4 regions of the Virgibacillus sp. CM-4 genome follow, and region 1 is predicted to be linked to each of the others. Evidence: riboswitches for the same ligand, from Rfam matches in the RefSeq annotation. Region 1 holds a riboswitch; each other region holds the start of a gene.
What was found. Region 1 has a riboswitch for S-adenosylmethionine ahead of M948_RS26165 (5-methyltetrahydropteroyltriglutamate--homocysteine S-methyltransferase). Riboswitches for the same ligand answer to the same signal wherever they lie in the genome.
Positions count from the first base shown of each region.

Region 1 (5,363 bases):
ATAAATTATAAGATATTTTTTGCTTTTTCGTCAACTGTTTTTTCATACCATTCTATAAAACTAGGAATTGTGAACTATCATGAACCGTTTAGCATAAGGGGCGAGTATACCATGACAAATTCTGAAAACCTTGGAAACAAAGTAAAGAATCTGCGAAAACAAAAAAAGTTAACATTGAAGCAAGTCTCTCAAGAAACCGGTCTTTCCATTAGTTTTTTGTCACAATTAGAGCATTCCAAAACATCTGCAACATTACTTTCGTTAAAACGAATTTCTGAAGCACTCGGGGTGAATCCAAGCTATTTTTTTTCTTCAGAAACACAAGGTTCCCGTTCGGCAATTACCAGAAATATTGTTGATACGAAAAACCTGACAGAAAATCGATTTATTTATAAAGATCTTTCGGGAGAAATGGAAAACCCTTTGTTTGTACCTAATTTAATAATTTTGAATCCAGGGGATAATCGGGGGAATAATTTTACACATAAAGGTCAGGAATTCCTCTATGTATTAGAAGGCACTCTAACCATCGAAGTTAACCATGAAGAAGTCCTATTGCAACCATATGATTGCATATTTTTGGAATCATCCACCCCGCATAATTGGTATAATCGAACCGATAAAACAATTAAATTTTTATGTATTTCTTCTACTGAATAAGGATTAATATCAATGGACTTTGGAATGATTGTAACCATTGATTATCGAGGGCACCTATAGGAAGGCTAAGCAGAGGCGCAATCATTGAGAAAATAGGGCTGAAAGTATTTAAACGGCAACACATTGGAAAATAGGCTTTGTAGAGAAAGGCTACAGAATGAAAACGATTAAAGTTAATGTTGTGATCTATTATAATCACTTTGCAAGGGCTTATTCCATAAAAACTAGGTCTTAAAAAGGCTCAGCACCTTGCTGAGCCTCTTGATTTACAAATGATTATCAATAAAAATGGTTAATACCCGAGCGGGTTCATTATTTACTGGTATAAACAGATGCGATTTGTTCCCTTTAAAGAAAGCACTATCTCCTTGTTCCATATGATGTTTGCTTTCTCCATAAAGTAATTGAATCTTTCCTTCCAGAATATAGATAAACTCATCCTGTGAGTGGGTATACGCTTCTTGACGAACATTCATGTCACGCGGAGTAACGTGTACAATCGTCGGTTCAATGCCAGTAAACCTTGAGCGATTGGCTAATAATTCATAGGAGTATCCCATATTTTCATCGCCTACTTTGAATTGTCGCTCTCCATGCGGAAGCAAAACAAGATCGCGATCATCGTGATCATCTAATAGCCATGATAATGGCACATGTAATACTTCACTAATTTTGGATAGCGTGGCAATTGCTGAAGCAGTCTGGCCATTTTCTATTTTTGATAGAAGACTTTTGGAGATACCACATTCATCTGCCACTTGCTGCTGTGTCTTTTTTGTTCGTAAACGCATCTGTTTTATTTTCTTTCCAATATTATTTAGATTTATTGCTACTCTCTCCTTCCAGTAAAAAAACCGTGACTATCTTAAACTAATTATAACAAAAGAAGCTAGATTACAGCAGTTACATGGTGAAGGCATTTATCAGAAGCTATTTTCAATAAATCAAACATGGGACTTCCACTGATGTTTGAGTTAAACTTCTTCCATGATAGAATAGTACAAAAACAACGTCAATTGGTAGGAAAAGAATCATCAGTTCAGGTTGATTAACATCTAAAAATCAGAATATACCGATAAAACGGGAGTATCTTTTGACAAAGGGGTGGTACAATGAAGCAAAAGCTGCTGTTATTCCTTTTATATTTTCTCAGTTTAACGAGTGTATATAACTATTTCCAATTCGTTCAGAGACCGATTGATGGAAACGGGATTGGCATTTCCTATCTTTTTATTATGATTAATGAGAACGTTAGTAATCATCAAATATCCATATATGCTTCGAGCTTTCTAATTATCGGTCTTTGTTTATTCATCCTTACTTTACTTTATCATTTAACCAAATATCGGCATCCAAGTCAGTAGTGTCTCTACATAGGGAACAGGACAAAAGTCATGTAGCTAAACAAATTACGACTGTCTTTCATGAATTTGACTTCTGCTATATTATTAGATGAAATGATTGAACGCATCATCTATTAAAGATCTGCAGTAGAAATCGTTGAAACCCAGCACAGACCTAAGATCCACTCGGATAGGCGATATTTTGCTCGCCCAAGTTAGCTGACATGCTCACGAAAAGCGAAACGATTTCCACTGCGAAAGTATGGTTCGCCTACTTATTTAGAAATTCATGGTTTCTCAGCCATATACTCTAATAGAAAACTGCTTAAACAGCAGTAAAGATATTTGTCTTTCCACCTGTACCTTGAACAACTGCCAAACCTAAAATTGCTTGAATAAGTTCACCAAGATCAATATTTTGAGCATCCACAATATATGCTACGGTGCCTCCCCCAATTGGGAAGTTATTACATCCAATAATATAAAGATTCCCCTGCTCAACCGAGAAGTTTTTGACTTCTGGAGCATCTTCACCTGGAGCTGTACATCCCGTTTCTACTTGATCACCTTCATACGTTAATACAATAACATCACCTAGTGTTGGAACTGGTACGGTAATAGCCACACTAAATTCCTCCTTTAAATTTTGTTTATCTTGCAAGATCATCCTATGATGTAATTCAGTCAGTGCATAGGTTGATAGAGGAAGTTAGAAGAAAATGATGATAGAATCTATTAATACTTAGGCAAATAATAGGGTTTTAACAAAAGATCAGAAGCTTTGGTGTTATTTTAAGGGGATAGAAAATAGATAAAGCGAGCGCTCTCCAAGCTGATGCATTCATTTCCATACCTTTCAACCGCAATCATGATGAAGAAAATGAACAATAAAAAAACTACCCGAATATAACTTGTATATTCGGATAATAATTTGGATTTTCCTTTAGTTAATTACTTACAAGAAGGAACCTCTAAACTTATTGCCATACATCTTCCGCTATCTCAACAACATGACGTATTTTTTTCCATTGCTCTTCTTCTGTTAAATTATTTCCTTCCTCGGTTGACGCAAATCCACATTGAGGGCTGAGACAAAGTTGGCCATAAGGGATATACGTAGCGGCTTCTGCAATACGTTTTTTAACCAAGTTTGGATCTTCCAGCTCCGCAAATTTTGATGTAACCAAGCCCAATACAACGTGAAGGTCGTTTCTATTCACATAAGATAAAGGTTCAAAGCCACCCGATCGATCATCATCAAATTCAAGGAAAAGCCCATCTACATCTAATCCTCCAAAAATAGTTTCTGAAACCGCATCATATGATCCTGTACTGAAATAGTGTGAGCGGTAATTACCACGACAAATATGCATCGTTATTAACATATCGTTTGGACGTTCGGCAATGGATTCATTAATAACACTTCTACAGACTTCCATTAATTGTTCCGGATCAAAACCTTTTTCTCGGAGCGATTCCCTGCCCTCATCTGAAAGAAATGAACTCCAAGAAGTATCATCTAATTGCAAGTAGCGACAACCAGCATCATAAAAAGCTTGGATTGCTTTTTGATATGTGTTAATTAAATCTGGAATCACTTGTTCCATATTTTCATAGACATTTGTTTCTATATCAGCTCGCACTAGCAACATATTCGGACTTGGGATTGTCTGCTTCGCAACATGCTGGTCTCCGACGGCTTCATGTAAGAACTTATAGTCTGCAAGAAAAGGATGGTTTTCACTAAAGTCTACTTCTCCAGTGACACGAATCGCACGTTTTTTTGTTTGAATTCCAGAAAATTGCAATCCTGCTTCGGGTACAAATTCTTCAACTCCAATCAAACCTTCTAAGAAGTCAAAATGCCACCATGCACGACGAAATTCCCCATCTGTAATTGCCTTTAACCCTGCTTTCTTTTGTTTTTCAACTAATTTAATTATCTCCGTGTCTTCAATGGCTCGGAGTTGTTCGTTCGTGATTTCCCTACTTGCCTTTTGAATTCGAGCTTGCTTAATCCGATCAGGTCTTAAAAAACTTCCTACATGATCCCCTTTAAATGGTGCTTTTTTTTCTACTTTTGTTGCCATTTTATCCACTCCCTAATTTTTTATGTAATAAAAAAGCCTCTTCTAGCTAAGAAGAGACGCTGTAATAAACGGTGTCATCTTCTTATCTCTCAAGTTTAACTAAACTTGCTAGAAGTAGCACCTTGTCTTCACAAACAGGTTGCTGAGGCGTCTACGGGCTAGTCCCTTGACCTCTCTTGATAAGAATTCCTTTTAAATATTTAATATCTATCATAGCAATTCCACAATAAAAATGCAAAAGGTTTTGACAATTTTTTTATTTATTTTCTAGTTGACGTCAACGTTTTATAAGGATATATCGCATGAAAAAGCTAAATAATACAACAACTAACATAAACACCATCCAGCGCCAATTAAACGATTCAGCAAGTAGATTTATCCCTAAGCTAACGATACCTAGAATCATTGATAAAATAACAAACAAATTAGCTATAATCTTATCGGCATATTGAGGCGATCGTACCGACTCCTCCTTAATTCCTCTTTTTTCTCTCCAATTTGTTCCAATCCATTCTAGGATGGGCATGGCAATTAATAAAAACAGCAGTAAATAATGAAGCAATTCCAAAAATGGCATATGCTCAGATGAATAAATGCTTGCAAAAGCACCAGCAACGGCAAATCCAAACATGACAAATCGGTCAACCAACGGTGTAAAGATTGGTTCTTGTAAGTAACGTTTTAAGTTCTTCATCCATGCAGTCACTCTCCTCATATAACTAACTTATAACAGTTTTTCTTTGTTAAGCGTAACATCTCTTATTAGTTAAGGATATACCTTCTTCCATTCACGCATGAAAAAGGATGATTTAACACATGGTAACAAGAGAGATCATTCATTATTATGAAATTCCATTATAAGGCGATAAGGGAGGTTATCTGATGGAACAATCATGGCTTTCATTAATTCCATTTATTATTGTTATTGGACTTTCGATCTGGCAAAAACGAATTCTTCCTGGTTTAGTACTTAGTCTGGTTGTAGGAGCTTTTCTATTAGAATTCAGTATTTTGGACGGGACAAAGGAGACGGTCAGCTATATCGTAACTACCTTGGCTGATCCAGGAAATATTAATATTATCGCTTTTTTATATCTATTTGGCGGATTAATCGGCATGATGCAAATCTCTGGTGGTGTGAAGGGATTTTCGGAGTGGGTTGGTAACAAAATTGACTCTGAACGCGGGCTTCTAGCGGTCATTTGGTTAACTCTCCCCTTTACCTTTATGATGCCAATGTTTCGAATTATGATGATTGGTCCTGTGATTA
Region 1 is NZ_AUQA01000002.1:491,980-497,342, forward strand. It holds gene M948_RS26145 (helix-turn-helix domain-containing protein) at 112-660, shown strand; gene M948_RS26150 (helix-turn-helix domain-containing protein) at 927-1,487, opposite strand; gene M948_RS26155 (hypothetical protein) at 1,773-2,024, shown strand; gene M948_RS26160 (hypothetical protein) at 2,329-2,628, opposite strand; gene M948_RS26165 (5-methyltetrahydropteroyltriglutamate--homocysteine S-methyltransferase) at 2,981-4,093, opposite strand; SAM riboswitch class I at 4,173-4,279, opposite strand; gene M948_RS26170 (hypothetical protein) at 4,371-4,787, opposite strand; gene M948_RS26175 (Na+/H+ antiporter NhaC family protein) at 4,976-5,363, shown strand, end outside.

Region 2 (5,363 bases), on a different contig from region 1:
GAGAGGTGGTAACTCATATTGCTTCAGATAATGTTGAAGGAGGGGAAATGGCAGGAGATTTTATTGCTGAACAACTTAAAGAAACAGGAAAAATCGTTGAGTTACAGGGGATTGCTGGTGCATCGGCTACTAGAGAAAGGGGAGAGGGTTTCCATCATATTGTCGATGAATTAGAAGGCATCGAAGTAGTTACTAGTCAATCGGCAAATTTTGATCGTACCGAAGGATTATCCGTAATGGAAAATATCTTACAAAGTGTTGGAGACTTCCATGCTGTATTTGCGCATAATGATGAGATGGCACTCGGTGCAGTGGAAGCACTGCAGGCGCAGGGCTTATTAGATAACGTAGTTGTTGTCGGGTTTGATGCTACTGATGACGCAGTAGCAGCTGTAGAAGAAGGATCGATGGATGCAACCATCGCACAGCAGCCAGGTTTAATCGGTGAAAGAGCAATTGCTGCTGTTGGAAAGATTGTCAAAGGCGAAAAAGTAGAAGGTTTCATTCCGGTTGAATTACAAATGGTAACCGAATAAAATTCCTCCGAAAAGCGGTATCAAATTTAGAATGATGCCTCCTTCCATAAACGATTTTATGAAAGGAGGCAGCCACTGATATATCGATAAGAAGCAGTAGAAACCCTTCGGCTTCTGCGGAAACAACAAGGCCCATGATGCTCCACTCGGATAAGAACTTTGCTTATCCGGGTTAGCTAAGGCCATATTCTTCGAAAAGCAAAACGATTTCAAACTTCGATAAAATTACGCTTATAGATATAATTGGTGTAAGGAATCGTTACTCCCAAATTTCTTTCGCAACGTCTACAATGAATTTTAGTTTCCTCCACTGTGCCTCCTCAGTTAAGATATTGCCGTGATGGGTAGAAGCAAATCCACATTGTGGACTTAAACATAATTGCTCTAAAGGTACATAGTTGGCTGCCTCTTTTACTCTAGCGATAATCGCTTCTTTATCTTCAAGTTCTCCTGTCTTCGAAGTTACAACACCTAATACGACTTGTGGCCCTCCAGTAGGAATATGCTTTAAAGGCGTAAAGTCACCGGAACGTTCATCATCATACTCGAAGAAAAAGCCATTTACTTTCTCCTTTGCTAATAATGTTGGTGCGATTAAAGCATAGCTGCCTTCAAAAGCCCAAGTTGATTGATAATTACCTCTACATAAGTGGGTGGTAATCTTTAGGTCATCTGGTTTGTTTTCTAATGCACCATTAACAACGCGAAGAGCTAAATCAATTAATTGTTCCCTTGAATAATCGCCATCATTAAATGGGATAGAAGGTGCTGATAATCCTGCAATGTAGACATCGTCTAATTGAAGGTATCTAACGCCGGCATCATAAAATGCTTGAATTGCATCTTGATATGCTTTGATTACATCATTGGCATAATCTTCGATGTTTGGGTAGATTTCCGAATTTCGAATCCCTTTATTGAAAAGTTGATTTGGGCTCGGTATTGTCTGTTTAGGTACTGCACGATCACCAACAATTTCTTTGAACGCAATAAAATCCTGTATAAACGGATGCTCTGAATGAAACGAAATCTTACCTGTGTTACGTACATCGTATTTTTCTGTTTCGACATCTTTGAATTGGTAGCCAGATGATGGGACATATCCTTCAATGCCGTTTAAATGTTCCAAAAAGTCTAAATGCCACCAAGTTCTTCTGAATTCACCGTCTGTAACTACCTTTAAGCCAACTTCAATTTGCTTATCAACGATGTAATTAATTTCTTCAGTTTCAATCGCACGTAGTTGCTTTTTTGTTATCGTGCCTTGTTGATAATCTCTTCTTGCTTGATGCAGTCTCTCTGGTCGAAGTAGACTTCCTACATGGTCTGCCTTGAATGGAGCTTTAATAAGAGTGGTTGTCATTTTACATACCTTCTTTCTTTTTGTTTGTATAACTAAAAAGCCTCTTCTTATAGATAAGAAGAGGCTTTGATATACATTAGCTTGTCCTCTTCTTATCTTCATGCAGCATGCATCTGGAATTGGCACAGTACGTATGAAAAGTCTGTTGCCGAGGCTTCCAAGGGCCAGTCCCTCCACCTCTCTGGATAAGAAGTTATACGATTAATTTAATTATTGAAAATAAGATTACCGTATATACATTGTCTTGTCAACATTATTATTTTAAAACTTCAAATTTTCTTTATTCATGATATGCTAGAGTTATAAAATAGAAGAGGAGATGAGTGGTATGCGCAAATTAAAGTTGGGAAAGAGTGACCTATTTGTTTCTAACCTTGCATTTGGCTGTATGCGGCTAACTCAATTGTCTGTAATGGAAGCGGAAAAATTACTTCACCATGCATTGGGTCTTGGAATCGACTTCTTTGATCATGCAGATATCTATGGCGGAGGGCATTCCGAAGAAATATTTGCTAAAGCTATTCAAATGCGTCCTTCGGTACGAGAAAAAATGAAAATTCAATCAAAGTGTGGAATACGAGAGGGGTTCTTTGATTTTTCTAAAAACCATATAGTAGAATCAGTAGATGGAATACTTAAACGTCTCCAGACAGAGTACCTTGATGTATTATTACTCCACCGTCCGGATGCGTTAATGAAACCTGAAGAGGTGGCAGAGGCATTCCAAGTTCTTAAAGATAGTGGTAAAGTTAGACAATTCGGTGTGAGTAATCATAACCCATTACAAATAGAATTATTAAAGCAATACGTTGCACAAGATTTAATTGTTAATCAATTACAATTCAGTATTATGCATTCTGGAATGGTCGATGCAGGTCTGCAAGTAAACACCCAGCATGTAAATGGAATAAATCGAGATGGAAGTGTATTAGATTATTCTCGAATGAATCATATGACAATACAAGCTTGGTCACCATTTCAATATGGATTCTTTGAGGGCGTTTTTATTGATAATGAAAAATTCCCTGAATTAAATACAAAGCTTATGGAAATAGCTGAAACATACGGAGTAACAAAAACAGCAATTGCTATTGCATGGATTCTACGTCACCCTGCAGGAATTCAACCTGTTGTAGGTACGATGAATCAAGAGCGTTTGTCACTAATAGCAACAGCATCTGACCTTCAGATTACTCGAAAAGAGTGGTATGACATTTATCAAGCAGCAGGAAATAAACTGCCATAGTCAATAAACACAATGTTTCATTTTCGGGATGAAGAACCGCTTCATTCTATTTTTTTCGAAACCCATGAATCAATCTACTGAAAAAAAGGCGTTATTTCCCATCTTACTATGAAAATGAGGAGTACAACCATGTATCAAAACTCAGAGCGTTTTCTTACTGCATTCAACCGAATAGAAAAAATGCTACGTGCGTTATTAATTCATAAGAAAGATGTAGGTTTCTCTAAGGCTGTAAAAATACTTAGAAATTCTAACGCCCTCGTTCGCGAATATAGTGATGATCTTTTGGAGTTTGCAGAACTACGAAATGCTATCGTACATAATAAATTAGATATGACACATGCCATTGCAGAACCGCATGATGCAATTGTGGAGAGAATTGAAGAAATTGAAATAGAATTAAATGAGCCAAAACGGGTAACTCCTTTATTTTCTAGGCAAGTACTTTATTATCAGAGTAACGATCCGTTAAATCAACTTTTAACAATTATTCATGAAAAACAGTTATCTAAATTTCCTATTTATCAAGGAGATACGTACAAAGGATTATTAACCCAAAAGGGGATAACGAACTGGCTAGCTAGTAAAAAGCAAGAAGAGTCATTTGCTAAGAGTAGTTGTCAACTAGAAGAGATCTTGCCATTTGAAAAACAAGATAATTCTCGTTTTATACATCATGGAATGACAATATATGAGGCCATAGAAATTTTTAAAGAACATACAAGTAAAGGAAGGCGACTAGAAGCATTGCTCATTACCAAAAATGGTAAACCTTCCAAACAATTATTGGGTATGATTACCGCGTGGGATATTTTGGAAATATCCTAATATTGAATAAAAGAAAGAAGAGGAGAAATATGAGGGTTGTCTCGATTGATTTTGAAACAGCAAATGAAAAAAGATTTAGTCCATGTGCAGTGGGGATAGTAGTTTTAGAGGATGGAAAAATTATTGATGAATTCTATCATTTAATTAATCCACTTATGCATTTTAATTCTATGAATATTCACGTGCATGGAATTAATGAAGCTGATGTCGTGGGTGAACCGACGTTTCCTGAAATTTGGCCATCGATCAAATCGTATTTAAGAAGTGGTTTAGTAATTGCGCATAATGCTAGTTTTGATATGAGTGTTATTCGGCAAACACTTGATTATTTTGGATTACCCTATCCTGAAATGAATTATCTTTGTACCGTTGGATTGTCCAAGCAATTTTGGCCCGACTTAACTAATTATAAGTTACATACACTAGCGAACTTTCTACAGATGACGTTTAATCATCATCATGCGCTTGAGGATGCCAGAGTAGCAGCAGCACTATTTCATCATGCTTTTAGGGAAAGTGAAGCCAAATCATTAGAAACATTTTTAGATAGATGCAATTTACAAACTGGTAGAATTTATGAGCGAGGATATGTTACTCCAAAGAAAAAAAAGAAAAATCAACCTAAACGAATATATATTTAAATGGATGGAGGAATAACTAAAACGAGTAGCTGCATCGGCATCATCATAATTGCAAGAAATAAGCCATGCTTTCCGCCGAAACGATAACTTTGGTAAACAAACAATACCTACTCGCATCAAGCTTCGGACGCCTTATTGTTCCTCAAAAATTATCCTTATTTCATTCCTTTTGGCAGTAAGATATTTCAAAAAAATAACGTTAAAATCCCAACTACCATCCGAAGTAATTGGGATTTTGCTTTGTTTAAAACCAAGCTTCTTGCTTTTATTAAATATCTGAATTAAACTAAAAAAAAGAAAATTCTATCTTTTTATATAAATTTTATCATTTGAGGGGTGAGTAAATGAACACGCAGGCAAATGTACATGATGAAATGAAAATGATTCAACGTGCAAGACGGAACACGCTTAGTGATATACTCTCACGGACAGCAGCTAGAATGCCAGATAAAAACGCAATCGCTTACAATGGGGTGACAGTTACGTACAAGGAATTAGATACACTAGTAACTCTCACAGCATATGGTTTTAAGAGAGATGGGATGGGTAAAGGAGATATGATCATTGTCATGTCGAAAAACAGCTTGGACTTTGTGATAGTCAATTTTGCTCTTGCACGTATTGGGGCAGTGATGATCCCAATTAATTATATGTTGAGTACAACGGATACAGCTTACATTATTGAACATGCGAAAGCTTCGGGATTTATCGCATCTAAAGCGTACGCGGATGTACTAGATATTTCAGCG
Region 2 is NZ_AUQA01000007.1:77,786-83,148, forward strand. It holds gene rbsB (ribose ABC transporter substrate-binding protein RbsB) at 1-536, shown strand, start outside; gene M948_RS39215 (5-methyltetrahydropteroyltriglutamate--homocysteine S-methyltransferase) at 796-1,899, opposite strand; SAM riboswitch class I at 1,989-2,091, opposite strand; gene M948_RS39220 (aldo/keto reductase) at 2,228-3,145, shown strand; gene M948_RS39225 (CBS domain-containing protein) at 3,275-3,973, shown strand; gene M948_RS39230 (3'-5' exonuclease) at 4,003-4,614, shown strand; gene M948_RS39235 (fatty acyl-CoA synthetase) at 4,959-5,363, shown strand, end outside.
Region 2: it holds a riboswitch for S-adenosylmethionine, as region 1 does, so the genes downstream of both, M948_RS39215 (5-methyltetrahydropteroyltriglutamate--homocysteine S-methyltransferase) here and M948_RS26165 (5-methyltetrahydropteroyltriglutamate--homocysteine S-methyltransferase) in region 1, are expected to answer to the same signal.

Region 3 (5,363 bases), on a different contig from region 1:
ATAGTTGTTCCTACTCTCTTATTTACTACTTTAAAGGTATTATAGCAGATTTAGCTAATTACGCATAAGCTTGTACAGCATAAAGTGCTTGCTGCAAATCTTCAATAAGTTCGTCTGCTTGTTCAATACCAACAGAAAAACGCAATAGGCGATCGTCAATACCTCGTTTTATCCGTTCTTCTTTTGGAATATCTGCATGGGTTTGGGTCGCAGGGTATGTAATAAAGCTTTCTACTCCTCCTAAACTTTCCGCGAATATAATTAATTGAAGCTGTTGCAAGAAGTGATCAACCCACGCACTATTGTGAAGCCGGAAGGATAACATACCACCTTTTCCAGGGTATAAGACATCATTAATCATTGGATGTTCTTCTAAAAAGGAAACCATTGCTTTGGCATTTGATTCCTGTTTTTCAATACGTAAAGCTAATGTTTTTAACCCCCTTATCAGTAACCAAGAATCGAAAGGGGATAGTACTGCCCCTGAGGCATTATGGAAATTAGCGAGTTTTTCACATAGGTCTTTCCCTTTTGCGATCACTAAACCAGCTAACACATCGTTATGCCCTCCAATATACTTGGTTGCACTATGAATAACAATATCCGCTCCTAGCTCAAGAGGACGTTGTAATAATGGCGTATAAAAAGTATTATCAACAATGAATAATAAGTTGAATTGTTGTGCAACTTTTGCAATATGCGCGATGTCCATTTCTTGCATTAGAGGGTTAGTGGGTGTTTCGATAAAAATTGCTTTCGTCTTTTGTGAAATCCGTTGTTTAGTTTCCGTATCATCTTTTAAATTTGTATACGTTGTTTTAATATCGTAAGCTTCTGCATAATGCTGTAACAACCGATAAGTTCCGCCGTAAACATCATCCAATACTAGTAATTCATCACCAGCACGAAACAATGAAAATACTAATTGAATTGCAGCCATACCAGAACTACAGGCGTAACCATGATCACCTGATTCTAAGTTTGCTATGCCTTCTTCCAGTAAGGATCGAGTAGGGTTTTTTGTTCTTGTATAATCATAACCTGTTGATTGACCTAGACCTTGATGCTGGTATGCTGTAGATAGGTAAAGCGGAGGATTTACTGCTCCTGTTTTTTCGTCGCTTTTGTTCCCCAATTGTACTAACTCCGTTTCTATACTTCTTTTTTTCATGTATAATCATCCCTTCATTTCAACAAATAAAAACCCTCTTCTCACGGATTAAGAAGAGGGTTTTTGCAGTACAATAGATTTAACTCTTCTTATCTTTATGCTATGCTGCATCTGGAATTGGCACAGTACTAAAAGTCTGCTGCCGAGGCTTCAAAGGGCCAGTCCCTCCACCTCTCTGGATAAGAATACAGTATATAATTGTTGAAAATAGATTACATGGGTTTAATGCAATTGTCAAGGTTGCTTGTAGCATTTATTAGGAATAAGAATCATGATAAGATAACAGAGGAAAAGGGATTGCTATTTTTCAAATATACTTAGAAAAGGTTGGAGAGATTGATGTTAGAAGTGATTGTTCAAAACGGTGAGGAAGCAATACATGCTGAAAATTTTGGTGCTAATCGATTAGAACTCGTAACAGCTATAAGTGAAGGTGGTTTGACACCCAGTTATGGTACAATCAAACACGTACTAAAGAACGTATCTATTCCAGTTCAAATTATGATCCGCCCGCATAGCTATCATTTTAATTATACCTCTTCTGATTTAGAGATTATCATCGAAGATATAAGACAGCTTGCTAAACTAGGGGGATTAAGAATCGTGTTTGGGGCTGTAACAGCTGATTATAAAATCAATACTGCAATTCTAGATCAAATAATACAAGCAGCACCGAATATAGATATTACCTTTCATCGTGCATTTGATGAAGTCGAAGATCAAGTGAACGCCTATTACACATTAACCCAATATAAACAACATGTAAAAAGAATTTTAACATCTGGTGGAAAGGAAAATTGCCAAGCCGGTCAAAATAATTTGGAATCATTAGTTAACCTTGCAAACCAATTACAAGGTCCTGAAATCATGCCAGGGGGAGGCTTGACACCTTCTAATCTGGAACCTATTCATAAGCAAGTACAAGCAGGTCAATATCATTTTGGCAGGTCTTTAAGAATAAAGGGAGATTTCAAGCATTCATTTGATCCGTTAAACTTTAAAAAAGTTGTTAATGTATTAAATAGTTCATATAAACAAGAGAGGAACTAAAATTAATTATTAAAGCGGAATAAACATTCTATTCTATATATCGGAAATAGGCCATGTACTTCGTGGAACATCTGCTGCTAAGGTGAAGGATCCTCGGGTTCTTGGTGTTCATAGGAGTCATGCCTATTTTATTTGCTTTGATTTTACGAACAAGGTACAGTCGATTTTTTAGCTAGATGCTTTTTCTCTCCCGTTTACTTCTAAAATAATTGTAGGAAGTAGTTATAGGATTTGAGCTGTTCTTCAAACGAAGCTACTGGGAAGAACGACCACCCCATCTGTCTCATGTATTCTTCATAGTTATCCTGAATGGTAAGTTGCTGTAGCGCCATCTGGACATGTATATGTCGTACATTATCATTTTTCATCATTAATGCAGACAAATAATTTGTATTTGACATGTTTTTAGCAGAAGTATGTGATTCCATAGCGATCCATTGATTCGTTTCATTCAAAGCTGTGGGCGACATAGCATGTAATTTTTGAGAAATAACATCGGCTTCACTTGGTAAAGGGGGCAGTTCCACTAGTTGCGTTTGGTAAGGGTTAATTAAAGCTAACATAACTAGCACATGATTGTATAACACAGAGGATTGCATTACAAGTATATCTTTTAATATTTGATCTGTTGCCAAGTTATTATAGTCTTGTAACTTATGTAACGCACCTTTATGAGCAGTCAAGTGTTCAGTCATTAATCCAAGGTCGATTACGGGTAACTGATTCATATAGAATCACCTCTCCTTATTAGATAGGTATCTTTATACATTATGTTGTTTAGAACAATATATTCGACCTTGATAGGAGGATTTATAAGTAATCCATATTGACAAATGCGTGTGTAGTTTCTAATTGACCTTTCAATTGCTTCGCATGTATATCAGCTCCTTGCACCCAATTTTCTAAATTAAAAATGAGTGGTTTGCGATCTCCACCTAAAGCAAACCATGCTTTTCTTACCTCTGGAAAGTACATAGCGGTATGCAATGTTCCCGCCCAAGCACCATACTTTTTGGAAAAAACTCCTTTATCGGTATCGTTTAACATTCGGAAAGCATGATAAGGTTTTATTGCATCAGCTTGAAGCGTTTGTATTGCTTGATACCTTTGGGAAGAATCATCCATACGATATCGGTTTTCATCCGTTAGTTGTTCAAAATGGTTGGTACATATATTGGATTTTTGCAGAGCGATTGACCGAGGTGATGCTTCAATAATAATTGATTGCCTGTTGCGGTCAATGACACAATAACTAAATGAATGGCGATGGGGAATTTCTTTTAGTAACGAGATCGCATCTCCGATCGTTGCGCAATTTTCTAATACGATTCTACCAATCATATTACATAGGAAACCATCTTGTGATTTTTTACGGTTTATAAAGTTATACCCCATTGCAAGTCCTTTCTCATTCATTCCATCTGTTCTTCCTGTAATTTGCATTGTCGGCCCAATTGTAGCAAAGCCATGATCTGTAGGCTGGTAGATAGCGTATCGTCCTTCATAAGAAGAAGGGTCGTTATCATAATTTCGAACCAGATAATGAGAACCCGTGTATATGGAGCAGCCACTCCTGCCGTATTCTAAATAATAGCCTCCAAAATCTTGGATCGCATCTTCCATTTTCATTGATAAAGCATCTGCTAGACCTTTTAATTCCTCCCAAATACCAGGGGCGAAATGATGTAACATTTGTTTAACCGTATTTATATCAACAATAAAATGCCGAAATTTTTGGGATTCCCATTGGATTTTACGATTGTGCAAAATGGGAGATTGCTTAAGCAATTTCCCTTGGTAAACACCGTAATCATAGTGTGATCCGCGAAATTGAATAACATCACTATATACTTGTTTCATTACAGTCTCCTTTAAAAAGATAGTATGGTTAATTGAATGAAACACCTTGAGTTTACTTTATTATAAAGAATAAGGATATGAATATGCTTATTGAATGACAAAAGGTGAGCTTTGCTTATCATGGAGTTGCTTGTTTGTCAATAGAATACAAAAAAGTTGCCGAGCCTATTAAACTGTACTCGACAACTTGTTCAACTTACATAGAAAACAGGTGATAAATATTAATCTTTACGCTTTTGTTCATTCGTCTTATTATTAAATTCATTCTCACTTGCAAATTCAACATCACCACGTTGTTTATTATGCTTATTTCGATTATTTTGTTTACCTTTATCTTTGTTTCGATTCTTATTTTCCTCAGACATACCAAAACCTCCTAAAGTTAAGAATAGGTATAGCATGTCCGAATAAAAAAAAGCTATGCAAATACGGCTTGAATTCTTTTGTTGACACAAAACGTAACACCAGTTATGATAGAAAAATAAATCTGACTAATTTTATCAGAAAAGGATGTTTTGGATGACAACAAAGGTTCAACCGATCAATGAAGTAAAAGATCCAATCCCTAAAGACAATACGGGGTTAAATAAATCACAGACGCCATTAATTATTGGCGGATTAGTTGTAGCAGCACTTCTGTTAATCTATTTACTAGTTACACAGCAAGTTGCTCAACCTTTGCTCTTAGTAATTGGGCTCTTGCTTGGATATACACTGTTCCATGCGCGTTTTGGTTTTACTTCTGCTTTTAGGAGATTTATGTCGGTAGGAAATGGGCAAGCACTTCGTTCCCATATGCTTATGTTGGCAGTAGCGGTAACATTATTTGCGCCTATATTAGCGTTTGGATATTCCTTCTTCGGAGGAGAAGTAGCTGGATACGTATCACCAGTTGGTGTAAGTCTCTTAGTAGGAGCATTTATGTTTGGAATTGGTATGCAGCTTGGAGGAGGCTGTGCCTCAGGTACGCTGTATGCTGTAGGTGGTGGACGTTCCGTTATGTTTGTAACCTTATTGTTCTTTATTGTTGGCTCGACAATTGGGGCAAAGCATTTAACATTTTGGACAGAAGACTTACCATCATTCGAACCAATTTCTCTAGCAACCTCAACTGGACTTGGATATGGGGGAGCATGGATTGTATCCATTGCATTATTTGGTTTAATCGCGTGGATTACATTAGTTGTAGAACGAAAACGAAAAGCCCCTAAAATGGCACCAGTACCTTCAACGAAAGGGTGGAAACGCATCTTCCGCGGATCTTGGCCACTCTTTGCTGCGG
Region 3 is NZ_AUQA01000006.1:1,033,743-1,039,105, reverse strand. It holds gene M948_RS38465 (anthranilate synthase component II) at 1-2, opposite strand, end outside; gene M948_RS38460 (methionine biosynthesis PLP-dependent protein) at 59-1,171, opposite strand; SAM riboswitch class I at 1,258-1,357, opposite strand; gene M948_RS38455 (copper homeostasis protein CutC) at 1,511-2,221, shown strand; gene M948_RS38450 (hypothetical protein) at 2,422-2,949, opposite strand; gene M948_RS38445 (C45 family autoproteolytic acyltransferase/hydolase) at 3,032-4,081, opposite strand; gene M948_RS43495 (hypothetical protein) at 4,303-4,446, opposite strand; gene M948_RS38440 (YeeE/YedE family protein) at 4,601-5,363, shown strand, end outside.
Region 3: it holds a riboswitch for S-adenosylmethionine, as region 1 does, so the genes downstream of both, M948_RS38460 (methionine biosynthesis PLP-dependent protein) here and M948_RS26165 (5-methyltetrahydropteroyltriglutamate--homocysteine S-methyltransferase) in region 1, are expected to answer to the same signal.

Region 4 (5,363 bases), 180 kb from region 1:
TTAATGCATCGTTGATCGGATCCCAAACTTGCTGCATTGCAGGAACACTTGGCATTGGCTCTCCAAACTTTGTTTGTTCTGCAAATGCAGAAAAGATCGGATCCTCCGCAATAGCTGGATCCTCCATTGCATCATCACGGGCTGGAATTTCCCCAGCAATATCGTAATATGTCATAGAGTTTTCATAGTTTGTAATATATGCCATTAAATGCTCAGCCCACTCTTTGTTGTCTGAGTAATACGACAACATATATGATTTAACTCCTACAAATGATTTCGGGTTTTCTCCATTGTCCAAAATAGGTAATGGAACTGCACCGAGGTCGTTGCCTAGCGCCTCCGAGTATTCTCTTACCATCCAAGGCCCATTGATAACCGTTGACACTTTTCCTTCTTGAAATAATCCATTCATAATATCTGGAGTTAAATCTTGAGGAATATAGTTGTTATCGAACCATTTCTGAACAAGTTGACCACCCTCTACAGAACCTTCATTAGCTAATCCAATATCTGAAATATCATAGTTTCCATCTTCATTTGCAAACACATATGCTCCATTCCCAGAAAAGAAAGGATAAACAAAATAAAAATTAGCTGCTTCCATTAAAAATCCAAATTGGTCTTTGCTTGTATCTGTATCTCTCTCTGCAATTGACATAACATCTTGTATCGTTTCCGGAGTTTTTTCTACTAACGATTTATTATAATACATCGCATACGTTTCAATGACGGCAGGATATCCCCAATATTCATCTTCAAATTGAACTGCTTGCAGTGCGGTATCAGTGTAACCGCTTTCTTTATTTCCAAAGTTAACTGGATCTACTAATCCTCTAAGTACTAGATCACCAATTCGATCATGTGGTTGAAAAATAATGTCTGGACCATTCCCTGCAGGTCCTTCCACATCAAGCTTTTCCACTTGTTCCAGCATATCCACAGGAACCATATCTACCTTAATCCCGGTTTCCTCTGTGTATTTATTTGTAATTTGTTGAACTGCTTCTTGCTGCTTTTCCTCGGCATTTACCCAAAGTTTAAGAGAATCTGGCTTCTCCGGCATTTCATCCCCTGCTGCTTTCCCTTCATTGGTAGAATTTTCTTTTGGTTCGGTATTATCTGGACCACATGCAATTAAAATCACAGCTACCAATACCATTGTTAATGAATAAATCAAGCTCTTTTTCACTTGTACCCCTCCCATGATTTAATAGAGAACTGCATAAATAATGAAAACGTTTGCGCATTCATTATAACTTTATTATACATATTCCCCTAAAAATTACAACTCCATTTTAGAAACTTCTAATTATTTAATTAATAACTAATAAAACGCTTACATTATCATAGCATTAATGCTATGATAATTATAAACATTGGTAATGTATTTAAAAATTAATTAGTATTTAGCGCAAACGATTGTACAGAGGGAGGTAAAAAATGAATAAAGAAGCAATCTATCATCGTCCAAAAGATAATTTTGCGTATGCCTATGATAATGAGACCCTTCATTTAGTACTACGGACCAAAAAAAATGATCTAGAAATGGTGGAACTTGTATTTGGTGATCCTTATGATTGGATAGATAATCAGTGGCAGAGCGTGTCAAAACACATGAAAAAAACCGGTACAACAAGCTTACATGACTATTGGTTTATTGCTGTGAAACCGAATTATCGTAGAATGCGCTATGCGTTTATTTGCTCGAATGAACACGAATCTTGTATTTATAGTGAAGGTGGAATATTTGCAAGTCTCCCCTCGGATATTGCTAATTATTTTTGTTTTCCTTACTTAAGCTCCATTGATGTATTTAATGCACCAGATTGGGTGAAAGATACGGTATGGTACCAACTATTTCCTGAACGATTTGCTAATGGTAATGAACAGTTAAATCCAAAAGGCAGTTTACCATGGGGCTCTGCAGATCCAACACCTACTAATTTCTTTGGGGGAGACTTGGAAGGAATTATTCAACACCTCGATTACCTTGTCGATTTAGGAATCAATGGGATATACCTAACCCCTATCTTCAAGGCATATTCCAATCATAAATACGATACGATCGATTACATGGAAATTGATCCACAATTTGGAGATAAAGCTACATTTCGTCTATTTGTCCAAGAATGCCATCAACGAGGAATCAAAGTAATGCTAGATGCTGTCTTTAATCATAGTGGATATTATTTCCCACCTTTTCAAGATGTGTTGAAAAATCAAGAAGTGTCTATCTATAAAGATTGGTTTCATATTTGGAATTTCCCTATAGTAACCAAACCACGTCCGAATTACGATACATTTGCATTTGTGCCTACAATGCCTAAATTAAATACGAAGAATAAGGAAGTCAGAGACTATTTATTAAAGGTCGCAACATATTGGGTAGAAACATTTGATATCGATGGCTGGCGATTAGATGTTGCAAATGAAGTGGATCACCATTTCTGGAGAATGTTTCGACAAGCCGTCAAAGAAGTGAAATCAGATGTTTATATTCTAGGTGAAATCTGGCATGACTCTATGCCATGGCTACACGGTGACCAGTTTGATGCCGTTATGAATTACCCATTTACTAATGGAGCGATTGACTTTTTTGCTAAACAAAACATGAATGCTGCTACATTCACCGAGACCATCACTAGTGTTTTACATATGTATCCACAAAATGTGAATGAAGTCGCTTTTAATCTATTGGATAGTCATGATACCCCACGCATCTTAACTTTAGCAAATGACAATGAAGCCCGTGTAAAGCTATTGTACCTTTTTCAATTATCCTTTGTTGGAACACCTTGTATTTATTATGGTGATGAAATAGGAATGGCTGGTGATACAGATCCAGGGTGTCGTGCATGTATGCAGTGGAACCCTAACCAGCAAAAACAAGAACTGTATCGATTTGTCCAGTCTCTTATTCATTTACGCAAGACAAATCCACTTTTTGGTAACCATAGTGACATTCAATTTCTCCAATCGAATGATGCAAGCAACACCATTGTATATGAGAAAAACGACGGACATCATCGGCTCGTCTTCTTTCTTAATGCGGGTGAAAAAGAGGCAAACATAACTAGAGATATCCTACGTATAAGCAGTTGTAAATATCTAACTGAATGGCATATTCAAAACCAGCAAGCAAGGAAATATAGAATTGATGAATTACCAACTTCAATTACGGTACCCCCTCTTCATTTCCGTATTTTTGAAATTGTATAAACTTAAATTAAAAAAATACTTTTTTGGGAATTTCGAAAATTATCTTGACAGCCACATTCGTTTCTAAGATAATGAGTACAATCAAAATTTCATATTAACCTATCAAGAGTCAGGGGAGGAAACTGGTCCATTGATCCTGCGGCAACCATACTCTATTTGTTATTCCGAGTAAAGGTGCTAAATCCAGCAAACGAAACTTGTTTGAAAGATGGGAATTGTTTAGTAAACAATAATCAAACCTCTTTCAATCGAAAGAGGTTTTTACTTTTTTACTTGATAGGTAATGTTAACAAATTAAAGGAGGAATGGGATGGCTCGAATCGACGACAAGAAAATCAATGACATTACTGAAGCTCTAGAGAAGATTGAATTCGGATCATTAGCAATTACGATACATGAAGGAGAAATTACGCAGATTGACACAACGGAAAAGAAACGGTACCCGTTACAATCAAAACGAAAAAAACATGTAAACGGGTAACGACGTGCTTATTGGAACACCAAAAGCACAGTTAAAGATTATTTACAAGGGAAACCGAATAAACGATTAACATGCTAATTAGACGACTAAAGGCATCCATTGAAATTAAGGTATTTGTATTTCCTTTATTAATTTGGATGCCTTTTTTTAACTTTCATATGGAAAGGAGACGTAACATGGACTTGTTAGCCGAATTAGATAAACGAATCTTAATCGGCGATGGTGCAATGGGAACTTTACTTTATTCCTATGGGGTCGATCATTGTTTTGAAGCATTAAATCTTTCTCATCAAGAACAAATTGCACATATTCATGAATCTTACATTCATGCAGGTGCTGATCTTATTCAAACTAATACATATGGGGCAAACTATATGAAGCTCGCAAGATATGCTCTTGAAGATCAAGTAAAAAAGATAAATACCGAAGCCATAAAAATTGCGAAACAAGCTGCAAATGAAGAAACTTTTGTTCTTGGCACTATCGGTGGTATTCACGGCACACAAACGCTGCAAGCCACAACAGATGAAATCAAAAGAAGTTTTCGAGAACAGTTGTACTGCCAATTATTAGAAGGTGTAGATGGACTTATCTTAGAGACCTATTATGATCTTGAAGAATTAATTACTGTTTTAGAGATTGCAAGAGACGAAACAAATCTTCCAATTATTGCAAATGTATCAATGCACGAACCTGGTATCTTACAAAATGGGATACTTCTACCCGATGCACTAAAGCGATTAGAGAATACTGGCGCGGATATCGTGGGGATTAACTGTCGACTTGGCCCATTTCATATGCTTGAATCACTGAAAGATGTCCCATTACTAGATAAAGCATTTTTAGCAGCTTATCCGAACGCTAGTTTACCAGCTTATCGTGACGGCAAATTAATCTACGAAGATGAACCGAACTATTTCAAAAACTGTGCGACCGATTTTCGCAACGAAGGCATTCGCTTACTAGGTGGGTGTTGTGGAACTACCCCAGCCCATATAAAAGCAGCAGCTGATGCCATCAAACCTACAAAGCCAATTAAGGAAAAGATTGTACCAGTTAAGCCACGCCCCATTAAGGTCAGCGAACAGAAAGAACAATCAGAGTTAGGTCTAATTGATATTGTTCAACAACGACATGCTGTGATTGTTGAATTCGATGCACCAAAACATTTAGATACATCCGAGTACTTAAATGGGATTAACGCCTTGAACGATGTAGGGGTAGATGCGATCACATTAGCGGATAATTCGCTAGCTACACCACGAATTAGTAATATTGCTGTAGCAGCAAAAATCCAACAAGAAATTGGGGTAAGGCCGCTAGTGCACTTAACCTGCCGAGATCGCAATCTCATTGGACTGCAATCGCATCTTATGGGATTACATACCTTAGGAATCCATGAAATACTTGCTATTACTGGGGACCCTACTAAAATCGGGGATTTTCCTGGAGCAACTTCCGTTTTTGATGTTACGTCATTCGATTTAATAAAATTAATCAAACAATTTAACCAAGGGATATCGTTGTCTGGAAAATCCCTAAAGAAACCAACAAACTTTCAAGTTGGTGCTGCATTTAATCCGAATGTAGCCCACATAGATAAAGCGGTAAAACGAATGGAACGAAAAATGGAACGTGGAGCGGATTATTTTTTAACACAACC
Region 4 is NZ_AUQA01000002.1:308,650-314,012, forward strand. It holds gene M948_RS25390 (sugar ABC transporter substrate-binding protein) at 1-1,189, opposite strand, end outside; gene M948_RS25395 (glycoside hydrolase family 13 protein) at 1,441-3,219, shown strand; SAM riboswitch class I at 3,316-3,434, shown strand; gene M948_RS42720 (YezD family protein) at 3,530-3,700, shown strand; gene M948_RS25400 (bifunctional homocysteine S-methyltransferase/methylenetetrahydrofolate reductase) at 3,877-5,363, shown strand, end outside.
Region 4: it holds a riboswitch for S-adenosylmethionine, as region 1 does, so the genes downstream of both, M948_RS42720 (YezD family protein) here and M948_RS26165 (5-methyltetrahydropteroyltriglutamate--homocysteine S-methyltransferase) in region 1, are expected to answer to the same signal.